3 regions of the Paenibacillus sp. SN-8-1 genome follow, and region 3 is predicted to be linked to each of the others. Evidence: riboswitches for the same ligand, from Rfam matches in the RefSeq annotation. Region 3 holds a riboswitch; each other region holds the start of a gene.
The links. A riboswitch is a leader RNA that binds a small molecule or an ion and turns the genes downstream of it on or off. The one in region 3 is predicted to bind cyclic di-GMP.
Positions count from the first base shown of each region.

Region 1: linked by a shared signal. The riboswitch ahead of ACRRNK_RS15310 (methyl-accepting chemotaxis protein) and the one ahead of ACRRNK_RS20885 (ketoacyl-ACP synthase III) in region 3 are both predicted to bind cyclic di-GMP.
Region 2: linked by a shared signal. The riboswitch ahead of sda (sporulation histidine kinase inhibitor Sda) and the one ahead of ACRRNK_RS20885 (ketoacyl-ACP synthase III) in region 3 are both predicted to bind cyclic di-GMP.

Region 1 is NZ_CP194782.1:3,163,620-3,169,294, forward strand. It holds gene ACRRNK_RS15295 (glycoside hydrolase family 32 protein) at 1-1,058, opposite strand, end outside; gene ACRRNK_RS15300 (LacI family DNA-binding transcriptional regulator) at 1,287-2,264, opposite strand; gene ACRRNK_RS15305 (prolipoprotein diacylglyceryl transferase) at 2,526-3,296, opposite strand; cyclic di-GMP riboswitch class I at 3,669-3,754, shown strand; gene ACRRNK_RS15310 (methyl-accepting chemotaxis protein) at 3,918-5,645, shown strand; gene ACRRNK_RS15315 (SDR family NAD(P)-dependent oxidoreductase) at 5,665-5,675, shown strand, end outside.
Region 2 is NZ_CP194782.1:3,586,335-3,592,009, forward strand. It holds gene ACRRNK_RS17575 (glycosyltransferase family 2 protein) at 1-588, opposite strand, end outside; gene ACRRNK_RS17580 (glycosyltransferase family 4 protein) at 817-1,995, opposite strand; gene ACRRNK_RS17585 (YheC/YheD family protein) at 2,182-3,270, shown strand; gene ACRRNK_RS17590 (VOC family protein) at 3,391-4,062, opposite strand; cyclic di-GMP riboswitch class I at 4,269-4,347, shown strand; gene sda (sporulation histidine kinase inhibitor Sda) at 4,384-4,548, shown strand; gene ACRRNK_RS17600 (PH domain-containing protein) at 4,540-4,962, opposite strand; gene asd (archaetidylserine decarboxylase) at 5,288-5,675, shown strand, end outside.
Region 3 is NZ_CP194782.1:4,264,489-4,270,163, reverse strand. It holds gene ACRRNK_RS20905 (FtsX-like permease family protein) at 1-678, shown strand, start outside; gene ACRRNK_RS20900 (hypothetical protein) at 684-917, opposite strand; gene ACRRNK_RS20895 (hypothetical protein) at 1,045-1,641, shown strand; gene ACRRNK_RS20890 (3-ketoacyl-ACP reductase) at 2,097-2,816, opposite strand; cyclic di-GMP riboswitch class I at 3,014-3,095, shown strand; gene ACRRNK_RS20885 (ketoacyl-ACP synthase III) at 3,198-4,190, shown strand; gene ACRRNK_RS20880 (hypothetical protein) at 4,227-4,583, shown strand; gene ACRRNK_RS20875 (hypothetical protein) at 4,713-4,874, opposite strand; gene ACRRNK_RS20870 (DUF1641 domain-containing protein) at 5,242-5,675, shown strand, end outside.

The DNA of each region.
Region 1 (5,675 bases), 1.1 Mb from region 3:
TCATAAAGATTACTCCGATATTTCTCTATTTCTTCAACAGGACTGAACAGAATGCGATTCCCATCTAACTCTATCTTTCGAGGCAGACTCATGGCACCTGCCCATTCATGTCCCTGCTGCGTAGGCATACCGGCCTCCCACATGTCCATCCATCCGATAATGATTCTTCGCCCCTGGTCATCCAGTGTAGATTGAGGCGCATAGAAATCGAATCCGTGATCGACTTGGGCAAAAGCTTCGCTATGGAACTTACCCATCTCTGAATCGAATTCTCCCACACAATACATGGTCGAGTGAAGATTACGGAACTGTTCTCCCTGGGCTGGCATCCGCTGCGGGGAGAGCATGAAGATGTCTTTATTTCCGAGTGGGAACAAGTCCGGACACTCCCAGTTATCGCCGAAGCGTCCATCACTCGATGCAAGCACATTTACAAAAGTCCATTGCTTCAGATCATCAGACCGATATAAAAGAACAAGTCCATTTCCCTTTGCATCATTTGAACCGAGAACCACATAATATTGCCCGTTCTTCATAAATACTTTCGGGTCACGAAAGTCCTTTTGGCTTACATCAGGTGGAATCTCTTTGTATCCAATAACAGGGTTGCCCTGCCATTTCTCAAAGGTCACTCCATCGTCAGATACAGCAAGCCCTTGAGACTGTTTGTAATCCTGATCCTTGTCAGGTCCTGTGACCACATGTCCCGTATACAAAAGCATCAGTTGGCCATCTTTCTCGATAGCACTACCGGAAAAACAGCCATCCCGATCAAATTCCCCGTCCGGAGCCAGAGCTATCGGGAGATATTCCCACTTAATCAGGTCCGTACTGATTGCATGTCCCCAATGCATGGGTCCCCATATAGGCTTGTAGGGATAGTGCTGATAAAACAGATGGTACTGTCCTCTATATTGAACAAATCCATTAGGATCATTCATCCAACCGTATTCTGCCATCAAATGATAGTTCAATCTGTAGTCTGTTCGAAGCGAATGCTTGGAAGCCTTTATGAACTGGTCTGCCTTATCTTTGGTATATTCTCTCTTATGAATAATAAGTCATCCTCCTTACCATGTGCCAAGGGTTGACTAAACTTGCCCAGGCCCTAAATCAGCGAATAAAGAAGGAGATGCCGCTCCTTCCGACCAAATAAACCGTTTACATTTCGAATTATATGTCAATCCATTGACATACGTCAATTGGGAGCCATATTCATCAGTAGAACCATATGAAATGACACACCCACCCTATCAAAGAGTGAGTGTGTCATTAGTTGTTCTTATTCAAGTTGTAGACCGCTCTATCAATTCCACGGGGAGCACATGCTCTGGATTGATGACTTCGCCATCTAACTGCTTTTGAATTAATTCTACGGCCAAGCGTCCGATGGCCTCAATCGGTTGCTTGATTGTAGTAATCCCGGGGATAAACCAGGCTGCCATATCAACGTCATCATAACCAACTATACGAACGTCTTGAGGCACTTTCTTCCCTTTGCCCAGACATTCTCTTACAGCAAACGCGGCGATTATATCACTGCTGGCAAAAATACCGTCCACATCAGGATATTCCTCAAGCATCCTTTGGATGATCTGTTCGTATTGCTGTTGATCAAATACGTTCATATCCGTCTGAATTGTAATGTGCTGCACGCCATGCTTCTCTGCCGTATCCTTGAAACCGTCGTTCCGGTAATTCGAATGCATCAGAAGCTTAAGATTACCGCAAATATGTACAATTGTCCGGCATCCTTTACTAATCAGCAGTTCAGTGGCAAGCACTCCACCCTGGTAATTGTCCGAGGAAATGAACGGAATGTCGTTGTCTATCTGCCGGTCAAAGGTAACTATAGCTGAATTAAGATTTCGGTATTCCTCTATCTCAAGAGTATGACTACCCATAATAATTCCATCAACCCTATTGCGTTTTAACATGGCGATGTAATCTTTTTCTTTCATAGGGTCCATATGTGAGTTACAGAGCAGCACCTTCCAACCGTTCTGGTATGCGTAATATTCTATATGGTTCGTAAGTTCACTAAAAAAAGGGTGAGATACACTCGGAATGATAAGTCCAATTAAATTTGATTGCTTACGTAAAAGAGATCGGGCAATCTCATTAGGCTGATAATTGAGCTCTTCCATTGTCTTGAATACCTTTGACCTTGTAGCTTCACTAATGTATCCCCGATTGTTAAGAACACGGGATACCGTGGTAACAGACACACCTGCTTTTAGAGCAACATCATTAATTGTCGACATAACTACCCCTACCTCTTATTCTACCGACTTATTTCCACCAAATATACTCGATCCTTTATAGTAAAACAAGCCGCTCGATAGTTCTGTTAGTTCCTATCATAGTCAGGCTCAATAAGCAACAAAGGTGACCCTGGTAATGTCAATTATCGGCGAACTGTATTCTTTGTACTCCTGGTTGAGCATGTTCACGCAAATATAAGCCTCCTGTCCATCGCAGACAAGAGGCTTATCGTTTCGGATAAAGAAGATGACTTAATCCGTTTATACTTTTTTGCCAGTCAACCGATTCTGGTATCGGGAAAAGACTACAACGAGGCAGGTTACTAGAACAAGCATGAGTGCGATGAATTGTGAGGTCGATAGCACTCCGATTTGACCACGGATGATATCCCCTCTGTAAAACTCAATAACAAATCTGCCCAGACTATAAAGAATTAAATATGCGGCGGCAACGAGTCCGTCTTTTTGGGTTCTTTTGGACAAAAGAATTAAAACTAGGCAGAGGGCGAAGCTAAACACGCTCTCCATAATTTGCGTAGGTATCAGTTCAACACCATTTGGGGCGAGCTCGGAGTGGTGGAATGTAATCCCAAACCAGCCGTGTGTTTCTTCGCCATAACAGCAGCCTGCGAGCAGACAGCCGATTCTTCCGAACCCCTGCGCTAACGCAACCGAAGGCAAAAAAAGGTCCAGGTGCTTCAGGAAATTAATTCTCTTGATTCTGCAATACACTAGACCGGCCCCAATTCCGCCGATGATTCCGCCGTACACAACAAATCCATTCGAAAGATTCAGTAGAATGCCCGGGTCACTCTTAATATTTTGGAATTGGGTTATCCAGTACAATAATTTTGCTCCAATAAAACCGCCCGCCAGGCTCCAACCGGTCAGAGAGAAAACATGGGACAGGTTGAACTGGCGTTTTCTTCCTCGGTATTCAACGAGCTGGTAAGCTAACAAAACACCAATCGCGATCATTAATCCATACCCGTAAATGGTTACTGGCCCAATCTTGAACAGCTCGTTATACATGTTATTCTCCTCAGGAAAGATATTGTATTTATAAAAGTTTATTCATACTAGAAAGTCTAGTATGTAAGGATATTAATGTCAATTAATTCCACTGCATTCTTTGCTATCTCAGACCAACTGCTGGTGAAACTCGATAAAGCGGTTAGTGATATCGTGAAGCAGTAATTTTCAAGAAGCTGCCTATTCCATTATCCGGAAGACTGCTTTAGGCCATAGTTTTAACTTAGTGGGTGGGAATGCCTTCCATAGGAACTCCCACTCATTTTTTTGGAAAAAGGCCTTTATTTAGGAATGTAAGCCTTATTTTATGTGTCAAAATTGTAAGAATCGTAGATTATTTTGTCTGATTTTGGTACATTGGTTGTGCTTCTTTAGTTGCAAAGGCAAACTCGGGGAAACCCGAGGACGCAAAGCCACGTGCCTAATGGATCCCATCCTATGGTAGACAGGCCGCCAGTCATCATTGTTCTCAGATCGAAGAATGAATTACGAGCGCTGTCTATTTAGGCAGACGCTCTTTTTATTTTGAACAAGCAGGAGGGTTGATAACAAGCACAACGATTACCGGTTACCGAAGACACTCTATAAGTGAAGAGACACCATGTTAAAGGAGAATAAATTGTGAATAGGGTAAAAAATCTGTCTTTAAAGTATAAAGTTTCACTCATTGTTATTATCGTTGTTGTGCTTATTTTCACGGCCGTCTCCTATATCAGCCTGAGCATTCTGAAATCAAATTTGTCCAATGACTTAAAAAGAGAGCTGCTTAGCGTTGGCTCCCTGACAAGCATGCAGGTCGACTCGCAGCAGGTAAGCCGTCTGATCAGCAAGAACGGACCCGGAAATCCGGACTTCACCAGTCTGCAGAAGCAGCTGGATCAGATCCAGAAGGATCAAGGAATTATGAGCTGGAGTTATATCTGGAGTCTGAAGGACGACAAGGTTACCACTCAGGCCTACACCTCTAATTTGAATGAGATTTACAAGCCTGGCGCCCCGTTTGACGATCTTGCCCCGATTCACCTTGAAGCGGCGAAAAAGGTCTATGATACGGGGGAGTCCCAGGTGACTGATATTTTTGATGACCCTTTTGGCACGTGGAGAACTGTATTCTCTCCTATTAAGCTGGATGGGAAAGTCATTGCAGTCATCGGGATCGACTACTCCGCTGATTATATTAACAAGCTGTCGGGCGAAGCTCGCAACCAGCAGCTGATCATTACCCTAATCGGTCTCCTTATTATTGCGCTGGTGATCTACTTTATTATTAACATGATCCTCAAGCCGCTGAAATCGATTGTTCATGTATCTAATCGGATCGCTGAAGGGGATCTCAGCAGTGAACAACTTAGTTACAGGGCAAATGATGAGATTGGACAGCTTAACCTGGCGGTTGCCAAAATGCAGACCAACCTGCGTGCTCTGATTCTAAACATTCAGGAGTCCTCCGAACATGTAGCTTCATCCTCCGAGCAGCTGACCGCAAGCTCCCAGGATACCGAGACTTATTCGGTCAAAGTCAATACAGATATGGCTGAGGTTGCCGAGAAAACCCAGATTACGTCCAAAATCACAGACGAAACTGTCACTGTTCTTGAAGAGACCGCTATCGGCATTCAACGGATCGCTGAATCCACCTCGGCCGCCTCGGAGGAATCCGAGCAGATGGCTCTAAGCGCCCAGAGCGGGCAGGAGTCGGTTCAAAAGCTGCAGAATCAGATGGACAAGATTACGGATTCAGTCACCCGAATTGCAGATGTGATTCATGTGCTTAATTCTCAGATCGGTGAAATCAACGAAATGACGCGGCTGATTACTGATGTAGCCGAGCAGACCAACCTACTGTCCCTTAATGCCTCTATTGAGGCTGCACGCGCCGGAGAGCATGGACGCGGCTTTGCGGTGGTGGCATCAGAAATCCGGAAGCTTGCCGAGAGCACAGGACGCTCAGCCAGCACCATTGCCGAGCATTTGTCGAGCATTACACGCAGCACAGCGGAATCCCAGGTCATCGCCCAGGAAGGACAGCAGGACGTTCGCCACGGCGTTACCCTGATGGAGGAAGCCGCTCGTGCATTCAGAGAGATTCAAGAGTCGACTAAGAATGTGGCTATGCAGATGCAGGAAATTTCTGCTTCTTCGGAGGAAATCTCCGCTTCCTCACAAGAGGTAACTGCTTCGGTAACCGAGCTTCGTTCGGCATCCGGGGATATTGCAGTCAAATCCGATCAGGTATCCTATGCCTCAAGTCAGCAGCTGCAATTTATCAAGGAAGTGGCTAAAGCCACGGAATCTTTAAGTGAGACTTCGCAATCCCTGCAGGAATTGATCAAAACCTTTAAAGTCTAACAGACAGGAGCGATACTACATGAGTTTTAC
Region 2 (5,675 bases), 680 kb from region 3:
AGAAAAGCCGAGAGTCTCCACAGCGCGGCGGCTTATCGCATGTGGAACAGCGGTCATCGATGCCCCTTTGAGATCAGGACGTGAAAGAAGAGCGTTCAATGTATGTTTGGCCAAAACTACAGGATGAGCATCCTTACGCCCCACAGGACCGCTGTAATCATTGAGCGCCACATCCGCTCCAGATAATACGGCTTCAACAAAGGGTCTAAGATCCCGTGCGGGAATTACCATATCCGCATCAATGAAGAGAAGGACCTTGCCCCTAGCCGCCTCAGCACCAACACGTCTTCCCACATCATGTCCGAGCGGATAAGGATAGTAAAGGAGCCGGGCACCATGCTTTCCCGCAATCTCCGCAGTTCCATCAGCCGAGCCGTTGGCAACAACGATGATTTCACTGCTCGGATGCACCCGAGCTGCTTCTCGTATTACACCTGCAATGGTACGTCGTTCATTCATCGCGGGAATAATGATGGACACCAGCGGCTGTGGATCATTAACGACATGCCAGATGCGCTTAGTTCTTGTTTTCAATCGTGAACCCCGGCGGCTTCTGTTCATGATCGCTGTCTTCCGCCTGCTCTCCATGGTCATCCACCTCCCTGTGACTGAATTGTTCCATGGAATATACCTTAGCTTATGTCACACCGAACATCTTGTAACGGCAAACGTACAATTGCTGTAGACTGCATTTTAGGGCAAATTGCTGAGGATGATTGTCCTTGCTAGCAAATCAATTCTCCCAATATACAGTCAAAAGGCTGATCGGACCCAGTAAGTGGTGTCCAATCAGCCTTTTGACCTTAGTAAATAAGATTAAACGCTCCAGCTGTGTATCGCCTTTGGCAGCCCGGCACGCATCAGATCTGCCCACCGCACCGCGCAATGCTGCCATCTGAACTCGCTTCTGGCGAGTTCTCTTCCCGCCAGCCCGAGCCTTTGTTTCAGCTGTTCATCTCCAAGTATACGCAGGACACTTTCCGCAAGAGCTTCATTCGCACATCCCTTAGGCAGCAGTATACCCGATTTCTCATGCTGTACAATTTCAGGGATCCCCCCTATCTCTGAAGCAATAACCGGTACCGCCGAAGCCATGGCTTCCAGATTGACCAAGCCGAAGGCCTCATCCTCAAGGGACGGAACAACCACAACATCAGCCAGATTATATAAATCTGCGACATGCGGATAAGGTACATAAGAAAGGAACGAGACATGCCCGCTCATCGGCTCAGCCAGCTTCCTCAAGCTTCTCACATAAGCCGTATCACGGTTCACTCCGTAGAAGGCACTTCCTACTATGAGGGCAAGTGCGCTCTTCTCCTGATCCACAATTCCTGGCAGCGCTGCCAGCAGCCGGTGAATTCCCTTTCCGTGAAGCAGGCGGCCAACAAAAAGGATGATTTTACGGTTCTCCCAGCCATAATCGGATAACCTAGCACGTCTTTGCGCCTCACCAGCAGGTGTCCAGCGCGGGGTGAAGTCTTCCAGACTGACACCCAGCGGATTAACATGCAACGGAGTTCTCAGCTTAGGGAATCGGCGCAGAACCTCCTCACGCAGATACCAGCTGTTCACAATAATTCCGTCTACACTCCCCAGCATCAGACGCGCCTTGCTCTCTGGAAGACAAGATGGGCTGATAAAGGTCGTGGAGTGAAGTGTAAGATTAACCCGGATATGAGGCAAATGCCTCTTCAGCCCATAAGCAATTGCAGGGCGGTTATGCACATCGGCCGTGTCCGGCATCCAGTTCTTCAGATGACGCAGAATGCCGGGCAAATATGCGGCACCTCCTGGAATACGGTAGCAGGGCACTGTCCCGAGCATGCCCTTGGCCGGCAGGTGGCCTCCCGATCTGCTGAATACCCGTATATCGAACCCATCGGGTACAAGGGGCATCGTCTTCTCAATGACGCGCTCTACGGAACTGCTTCGCCCTGAAGGAATGACAAATACCCCCGGCGTAATTACGGCCACCTTTTGCTGAACTGACAACTTAAGTCCCTCCCCTATCCGGTTTCACATTCTCAATATATTGGGAGAAGTGAGCAGGTGTGACACAGTCCCAAAACAGGCTTCTGTCGCGGCACAGTCGTCCACTCCTTTTAAGAGTCTATACATAGACTGACATAAGACACTATTCGAACAGGGAATCACCGAAGATGAAGAGGAGGACCGGGCATGAGCTATAGATATGTGGGTATTCTGCTTAATGCTGCGATGTACCGCGGGGTACCTAGGCGAAAAACCGGACAGGAATCACTCTCGAACTATGAAAAAGCGGCAGCAGAATTCGGCTTGATCCCTGTGTTTATCCATATCGGCGATATCAATATCCGCAAGGGCCGAACAGCTGCCTACATTTATCAAAACCATCAATATGAGCAGGTGTCCATGCCCATACCTGATGTCATTCATAACCGCGCTATATTTCAGGAAATTTCCGCCCAGCGGAAAATCGAGGCCCTCATCTCCAAAGGCATAGATGTATTCAACGTGAATAATCGTTATGGCAAAGATGTCATACACCGTCTGCTGTCAGCCGACCCCTTCCTTAGAAGCAGCCTGCCCGATACAGCCGTGTTCTCCTACCCAGCCCTTCGCCGCTTCATGGAAATTCATGACGATCTGATTCTTAAGCCATGCCGGGGTACAGTCGGAAGAGGGATCATGCGATTACATCGTGAAAAGTCCGGGTGGAGAATCACTTATCCCTCATCTATACGTAAGCCAACATGGATTCAGCACAAGCTTAGGAGAGGCGAGCTTCCTTCTTATGTACAACAATATCTGCTCCAGGTTCCCTATCTAATTCAGGAACGGATTCCTCTCGCCGAAAGCAAAGGCCGCTCCTTCGACTTTCGTGTTTCAGTACAGCGGGGAATGACAGGGGATTGGGCTGTAACCGGCATGTTCGCCAAAAAGTCTCCGCCTGGTATGTTCATCTCGAATCTTGCGGGAGGTGGGAAAGCTTGCCCCGTACCTGAGCTTCTTTCCGAGGTCATGACCTCTTCCCAAGCCTCTCTAGTTATAGATCAAGTGGAGCATTTATCCTTAACCATAGCTGGTTACTTATCTCTGAAGCTTCCGCTTCTTGCCGATCTCGGTCTCGATATTGGAGTAACTGAGGATGGCAGAATCTATTTCATCGAATGCAACGGACGTGATCAGCGGTACGGCTTCAGCAAGGCCGGAATGAACGATACCTGGAAGGCATCCTATCGTGAACCTATGGCTTTCGCCTGGTATTTGTATAACCGCCGGGAATGAATGATTATTCGGTGCCTTGTCCTCACAGGAATATTATGCTCGGCAACAAAAAAGACGTGAGCCCTTAAAGGGACTGCACGTCTTTTTATCATGTATATCTGTGTCTTGAATCCACATTAATCAGGACTTGATGACATAACCTTCGTCAATTATGAATTCATTTCCTGTTCTGCCATCAGAAATATCAATGGTAACTGGAAAATACTTTGCAGCCTTATCCGAAGCGAACCAGATTCTCCCCACAGCCGCAAGGATGAACAGCCCTTCTTCGTCACCCAATGGAGTGAATGTCGGCCCTGACGACTTATACACCTGAAGATCATACTTATCTCTTAGGACTTCGCTTACCGCTATTACATCTTGAGCGGGAAGACCTATTTCGCTTATATTCTTAATATCCGCAGCTGTAAAAAGGGTCGCATCCTCATCCTTTAAATCATGCCTGGCGATGAATTCAACGATATTCCCCACAGAATCATAGAAGTAAATCGAATCGGAATTCCAACTCTCGCTATGCTCTATCTCATGCCCATTGGCCGAATGAACGGATATCCCCTTTTGCTTCAACCAGTTCAGCGCCTGCTCACATTTCCGCTCAGGAATGTTAAACGCAAAATGATAGTACGGAGACTCGCTTTGATCGGAACGTGTAAAAGTAAGTATCGACTCGCCTATCTTCAGCGAGATGACATCCTCCGATTCTTGTAGAACCGCCTGTTCAAGCACTTCATGATAAAATGATCTAACGGCTTCGATCGAACCAGTCAGCAGCTTCACCTCTCTAATTCGCATGACTGTACCTCCGTTTTCTCTATTTTTTCTATCTTGATCATAGTCTTCTGGATCCATATGCACTGTAGACTCATATCCGAACTGAAATGTACAACAGACAGCCTACATGATCTCTCTGGAACTGACTGAATTTTAGTATTCTTATCATAGTTCCTAATTCTCAATATTTTGCTGTCCAAATCCGATAAACTATATAAAATAATGTCTGTTCGAAAACGCAAACTTACTGAGAGGTAAGGACGCAAAGCCACAGGCCAGAACTAAAGTGGCGGCTGGGTTGCCGAAAACAGCAATTACCTTACTAAAAGGAGAATTTGCTGTATGATCAATGAACTGGGTCTATCACAAATGAGCTATGAAACCTTAATTAAAGCATACCAAAATGCTCTTAGGCTTGGGCTGAATCAAGAGTTCCTTCAACTGCTTGAAGAGGAGATTGAACGAAGAAATACGCGCAAAGAAAGCGATCCATCCACATCACTTTAATTGCAAGTGCGGACACCGCTGCTTGAGTTCTCTCAGAAAAATTTCCTGATCCAAGGGAGAGATTTGGATATACTCATATTTGTCATAACGAATTTCAATACGGTGAATTGAAGTTGCTGTACTGGCCGCCCTTGAGCGAATAGGCTTGGCTATACTAATACTTCCGAGAGGAATTGATTTGGTAGCTGGGCCGGTACGTATAAACAAATCGTTCTCACCAATGATGTAGTACGTAGATATCCATAACCAAGCTATTAATCCCGCCACCGAAATACAGAGCAGGAACAGTAAGACTCCGCCAATCAGGCTCAATCCTCCTACAAATGCAGGAGACAGGGCACTGCCAATGAGGATGATAATACTGGACCAAATGACGATAGATAGAAAGGGATCTCTTCGGGTCTGAAATTTCATATACAAGGTCCTCCTTAGCAATAGCAGATGCTGAAGCTGCCAACTCCTTGGCTTTGTTTCCCCCTGCCTCACCTGCGTCTTCCATGTTCTGAAATTTAAATTTATACACCTCTAAGTTAACCCCAATGCTATTTCCACGATTTCAAGTCTTCTTCTCTCACCTGCTATATAAGTTGAACTTAAGAAATTCCCCGCCCCCAACATACACTATTTTCCATATGGTATTCAAGTATCTCTGGATCAAAATACGGGTTATAGGTTGATTTCAAGCAGGTTCTATGTCAATATAAGCTTTGTCTTATCTGTTTGTAAGGAGGATGCCCCCATGGCAAAAAAAGTGATGAGGCTGATGACCGAGCTTTCCTCCCGGAAATGGATCTCTCAAATCATGGGACACTTTTCCCATTCCGGATTCAGCCGTCACATCATTCCCACATTTGCGAAAACCTACAATATTCCGCTGCACGAAGCGGAGAAAGATATTAGTGAATACCGATCCCTGAATGAATTCTTCTCCCGCCGCCTGAAAGCGGGGATGCGTCCGATTCCTGATGCTCCAGATGCCCTGATCAGTCCCGTGGATGGCCTGATTACCGGTATGGGACCTGTCAATGCAGGCCTAATCCCAGGCGTTAAGGGCCAAGACTATTCACTGGCTGAGCTTCTGGGCCATTCTCCGCATATGGAGACCTATAAGAATGGGTACTTCTTCG
Region 3 (5,675 bases):
GATCAGCTTAATGCCGCTCTATATCCTATCGGGAGTGGGGAGAACATTCCCGTAGGTAAACTAACCGTTGAGTATATTACGGATAAGCTTCCTGGTACTTATGCTGAAATTTATATTGATTGGAAGAATTCAAAATTTCACTTCCCCTATATGAAGATAGACAGAGTTTTTATAGGAGCACATCAACTATCTGAAATTACTCCTAAAATTAACACTTTAAAAAAGCTTTATCCTGAATTTAAAGTCCATACCTTTGAAGATGCCTTACAAGAGTCAAAACAGATGTTTCAGCAAAGATGGTTCCTCTTTATTGCTGTAATGGTCATTGTGATGCTCAGTGTTATATTGGGCGTGATAAATTCGTTAATCAATAACATTCACACCCGGAGGAAGGAGTTCGCAATATTACGCGCCTTATCTCTAAGTAAGCAGGGGCTAATTAAAGTCATTTTGACACAGGTATACCTATATCTGATTAGCGGCCTTATTCTTGGCATTACAACCGGCCTATTGTTAACCTACATTGTTGGTCTAATTGACGGAGTGAGATATGATTTCCAATCTATTATCCTTGTGAGCGGGATTATTATGGCCATTGCTTTAGTGGTCTTCACTCCATTTGCCACTCATATTGGAAATAGAAAGATTATTGGGGAATTGGCTCAAGATAATAAATGACGGGTTCACGTCAAGAATAGCTTTTGGCTATAATATGACCTCTTAGTTAAGAGCCGCTGATCAGCGGCTCTTTTGTTCTTTGCAGCGGATTCTTTGTCCAATCCGCAGTCTATACTAAGACACGGGCAGGTAAGCTTAGGTGCGGCGAGAACGAACTCCGCCACATCCTTAAGCTGGATCATTCGGTCTTCATCGCCAGTCTTGAGTCCGGCATTAGGGCGGTAATGTGAATGTTGCATTTATGAACCTCCTGTGCCAAGCCATTCGGCATGCGGGGCTACCTCTTAATAAGTAGTATAATGTAATCATATCCTAATGTTGGATACAGATTCATGTTGAGCTTTCTTGATAAAGAGGGAGGTTATTTTGATCCATAAAAGAGAAGTTTTTAGTGGTACTGTTGTTCTATTAGTCGTACTTATCTTTACATCTGTATGGTTAACCAGAAGCAGATCGGTATTGTATATACAACCAGATGATATTGTGGTTCAAGCTTATCTCCAAAATGTAGATCCCAACTCGAAGCTGCCCGACACCGATATACCAACCGAGACGTTCTACAAACAGGTTATCCAGATGAAAATTGATAATGAAAAGAAAACCCCGCTGGCTAACGATAATTACACGATCAGAGTATATCCGATTTTTGCCTATTCCCCACTTAGATCAGGAGTGCATGTATCTGGCAATCCAGATGACTTTTCTATCGGCAGCAGCTCAGCGAGTCTGGCCCTTGTTAAGAAGGAGGTGGAGAAAACCGGATTTGCTGGTCAGTGGGATTTAATTAAGAAAGCCATGGGCTTTGCCTACTTGAAGGCCAGCTATCCGATTACACCCATGTATTTCACTCCGAAAGATGCGCCTCTGGCGAGTCCGGACAATACTTTTATCGTAATGACTTATATGCAGGATTCAGGGGGCCTTAGTTGGTCGAAAAGAATTCCGCTGACGGTTCAGAAATAGGCATGACCGCTTAAGAAGTCATCTATATAAGCAGGAGACACAAACAAAGACCGTATCCATAAAAAGGAACGGTCTGATATAATAGGCGTGTACAACACGCCTTGAGTGGGTGCGTCTTCCTCTGGAAAGGAGGTGAGGCGTATGAACTTCTCTTTTGCAGATGTCATTGGGTTTGCTGCGTTTATTATCGCGCTGCTGACATACATCGAACGAAAAAAGAAGTAACCTGCTCCAGGTCGGCAAACCGTGCAGGTCACTTCTTCCGCTTATAACTTCTTAACTGTGGAGGAGTAACCCCACTCAAGTTGTTGTACAGGGGACTGGTCGCCACCGGTCCCTTATTTCATAGTATCTTACGTCTGTTATCTTTATACCCATATTACTACACGGTGTTAGCATTGACAATGAGACAACCGAATATTTCACAGTTCTATTAGGTAGAACCAGATCAATTTTTATTGCGGATTAGTCGTCCAAATCCCGGCAGTCTTCAGGAAGACGCGGGCAGGGAGCTTCAGCGCGGCGAGAACGAGATCTGCCACATCCTCAGGCTGCATCATCCGGTCTTCATCGCCGATCTTGAGTCCGGCATTCGAGGCCAGGTCGGTGTTGACCGTGCTCGGCGTCAGGGCGGTGACGCGGATGTTGTGCTTGCGAACCTCCTGTGCCAGCGACTCGGTCATGCCCATGAGGGCGAATTTGGAGGCACAGTAAGCTGAGCCTGTCGCGAAGCCGCGCTCACCCGCGGTAGAGGCCACGTTGATGATATCGCCGCTGTTTTGGGCAACCAGATCAGGCAGAACCGCACGGGTGACGTTATAAGTCCCCATCACGTTCACATCCAGGATTCTCTTCCACTCCTCCGGATCCATCTCCAGCAGGGTTCCGAACTTGGCGATCCCCGCATTGTTGATCAGGATATCCACGGATCCAAGCTCCTGCTTGATTTTGGCTGCGGAAGCTTCTGCCTCGGCAGAATTGGAGATATCCGCAGGGGCGATGCTGACCTTGATTCCATACTGGCTCCGCAGCTCCTGGGCGAGGTCTTTCAGATCCGATTCGGTTCTGGCAATCAGGCCAAGATTCACGCCTTCTTTAGCCAACGCGATGGCTACTGCTCGTCCGATCCCTTTTCCCGCACCTGTAATCAGGGCATTCTTCCCGGTAAGTTCCATCTTGAATCACTCCAGTCTATTCATTAGTTCACATCTATAATAATACCCTGAACACATGGGCTTTTACACTTTCCTGGATAGGAAGCGGATTAGGGTTAGAAAGTCTAGGGAAATTTTATGAAAATTACTAGGGTATTATTTACAATGCAGGAAGTTCGAACTATAATAGAATGGCGAAACAGGTCGAAAACTCTCTAACTTGAAAAAGGCAAACTTGCTGAAAGGCAAGGACGCAAAGCCACGGGTCTAAGGCATACGCTAAGACAGCCGGTTACCAGCAGGAGGATGAATACTAGGTTTATTACCTCAGGTCTACTCTTAGGAGTAGGCCTTTTGTCTGGCTTCAATAGGAGAGACCTGCTATAAAAGGAGGTCAATCACGTGCAGCAGGTTCACATCAAAGGAATTGCAACCTACCATCCACCTACGGCCTATGACAATGCTTATTTCGTCGAGCATTTTAACAAGATGGGCCTGGAATCGGAAGGTCTCATGAATCATCTTGGGAGAAAGACCAGATATCTGGTAAGCACCGAGGATGAGAATTCACTAACTATGGGGATAGCCGCAGCGAAGAAGCTGCTTACTGAATCGAAGGTAGGTGCGGAAGAGCTGGACATGGTGGTATTCGTATCTGACACACCTGAATACACCTACCCAAGCAACGCCTTGTTGATTCATAGAGAGATTGGGGCGGTCAATGCCCACATTGTCTATGATCTTAATACGAACTGCATCGGTATGCTCACAGCCATGGATCAGGTACGACAGTACCTTTCGGGGAACCGGTTCATCAAGCGTGCGCTCATTGTAGGCAGTGTGCATGTCAGCAATATTGCCCGTAAGGACGATACCGTAGTCTATCCGAATTTCTCGGATGGAGCGGCAGCGGTCATCTTGGAGAAGCAGGAGCTTCCGGGAGGCTTTCTGGACGCGAACTATAAGACGGACTCCAAGCTTGGGGATACGGTAACTTTCCCGGCTGTCGGCCTGTCCAAGATGTTCAGTGAAGGAGTTCAGGAATCGGATAAGAGACTTCGCTTCATTCCTCATGACGTCAGCTATTTCTCTGATGAGTGGAGAGATATGATCTCGGTCATGCTGGAACGAAACGGATTGGATGCCGCGGGTGTCAACCACTGGCTATTCTCCCAGTTCTCCCGTCCGGAGATCGAGGAGACGCTGGTGAAGATGAATGCGGGGCTGGACAAATATACATTTGTCGGAGAAAAATACGGTTATACCGGGGTAACGAGCCCGATCTTTGCGCTGGAGGAAGCGCTTGAAGCCGGCAAAATCTTACCTGGAGACAAGGTTGTCTTCTGCTCGGTAGGAATCGGTTACACCATGTCCGCACTTTTATATGAATTTTAACATATAGACTATATCTTGTTATGAAGGAGAAACATCATGTTTAAATTTGAGAAGAAGCAAGCCGAGAAGGCACTGGTTATTACAGTAGGGGGCTTTATGAAGCCTGATGAGGCCGAAGCGTTCCTGAAGGAATATGAGGAGAATGTGAATTCCATCCATCCATCCGAATACAATCTGATCATTGATTCCACAGATCTGTCTGTATCCAAGCAGGACATGCTGCCCGTGCTTGAGGGCTGCTTCAAGCTATATATGTCCAACGGATTCAAGAATATTCTGATGATCAATCCATCTTCCGTCATTGCCAAGAATCAAATGCAGAAGCTGGCCCAGTCGATCTCCTATACCGGAATATTTATGGATACGCTGGAAGAGGCATACGCCTATAACTAGACAGCACCAGCGGCCCTGCTCTGAGAAGAGAGGGCCGTTTATTTTTTGATCAAAATGTGTGCGGTACACGCATACCTTGCAGGGTTCAGGGAAACATAAAGTACCGGGTAAATATACAGGGTGCAATTTTTATTTTGGGCGTTTCTTGGTGAATTTGGAGGCCCCTGTAACAACGAAATAAATGCCCATTACAGTGAACAGGGATGCAACCAGTCGGTATTCATACAGAAACGGGACAAGCGTGAACAGTACAATGGCAAAAAGAAGGCGGAGTATAGCCTCTTGTTTCATAAAATTGTAACGCCTCCTTGAATTGATTTTTCCACATGTATCATGCACATTATGAACAAATTGTAGCATGTCTACGCCAATTTTCATTGCGATATTTAAAATATCGTGAAATTTCTTTTTCAGTTCTTTGACAAGTGGTGTAATATAGAAGTATAGAGTTCCGTTTCGGCCTGTTCAATTTTTCGGAAACGTTAAGAAATGGTCCCTTCCCTTATATAGGTCAATCAACTGACCTTTGGGAAAGTAAGGTCTTTCGCAGGTATTACGTAAATAACGGACTACTATACAGAGTGAACCTAGGACAGGTAACCTGATTCTTGTTCCAAAATTCACGCTGTATAATTCAATGTAAAGGAGGAAGTTCCAAATGTCACAAACTTCTAATCAACAAGAGACATCTGCTGCTGAGGAGGCAGTTGCTGCTCAAGCGGTATCTCCTGAAGCTGGCAGAGAATTGCTGGATCAGCTGATGAAGCCGGAGGTACAGCAATCCCTATTGGTGCTGGTAGACCAGCTGCCTAAGCTCACCGAAATGATGGGCGCTCTTACTACAGCTTATGACTTCGCACAAAGCATTGCCAAGGATCCAGTGTTCGTTAACGACTTGAAACACGGGTTCGCAGAATTCGCTACTCCGGTAGTGGGTAAAGTTAAGGGAGTTGCAGCTGCAGCAATCGAAGCTAATGAGCGCGCACAAGCCGATACTTCAACCATCGGCGTATTTGGTCTGCTCAAAATTCTTAAAGATCCGAATGTGCAAAAATCGCTTCGTTTCACCCAGGCTTTCCTGGACACGTTGAA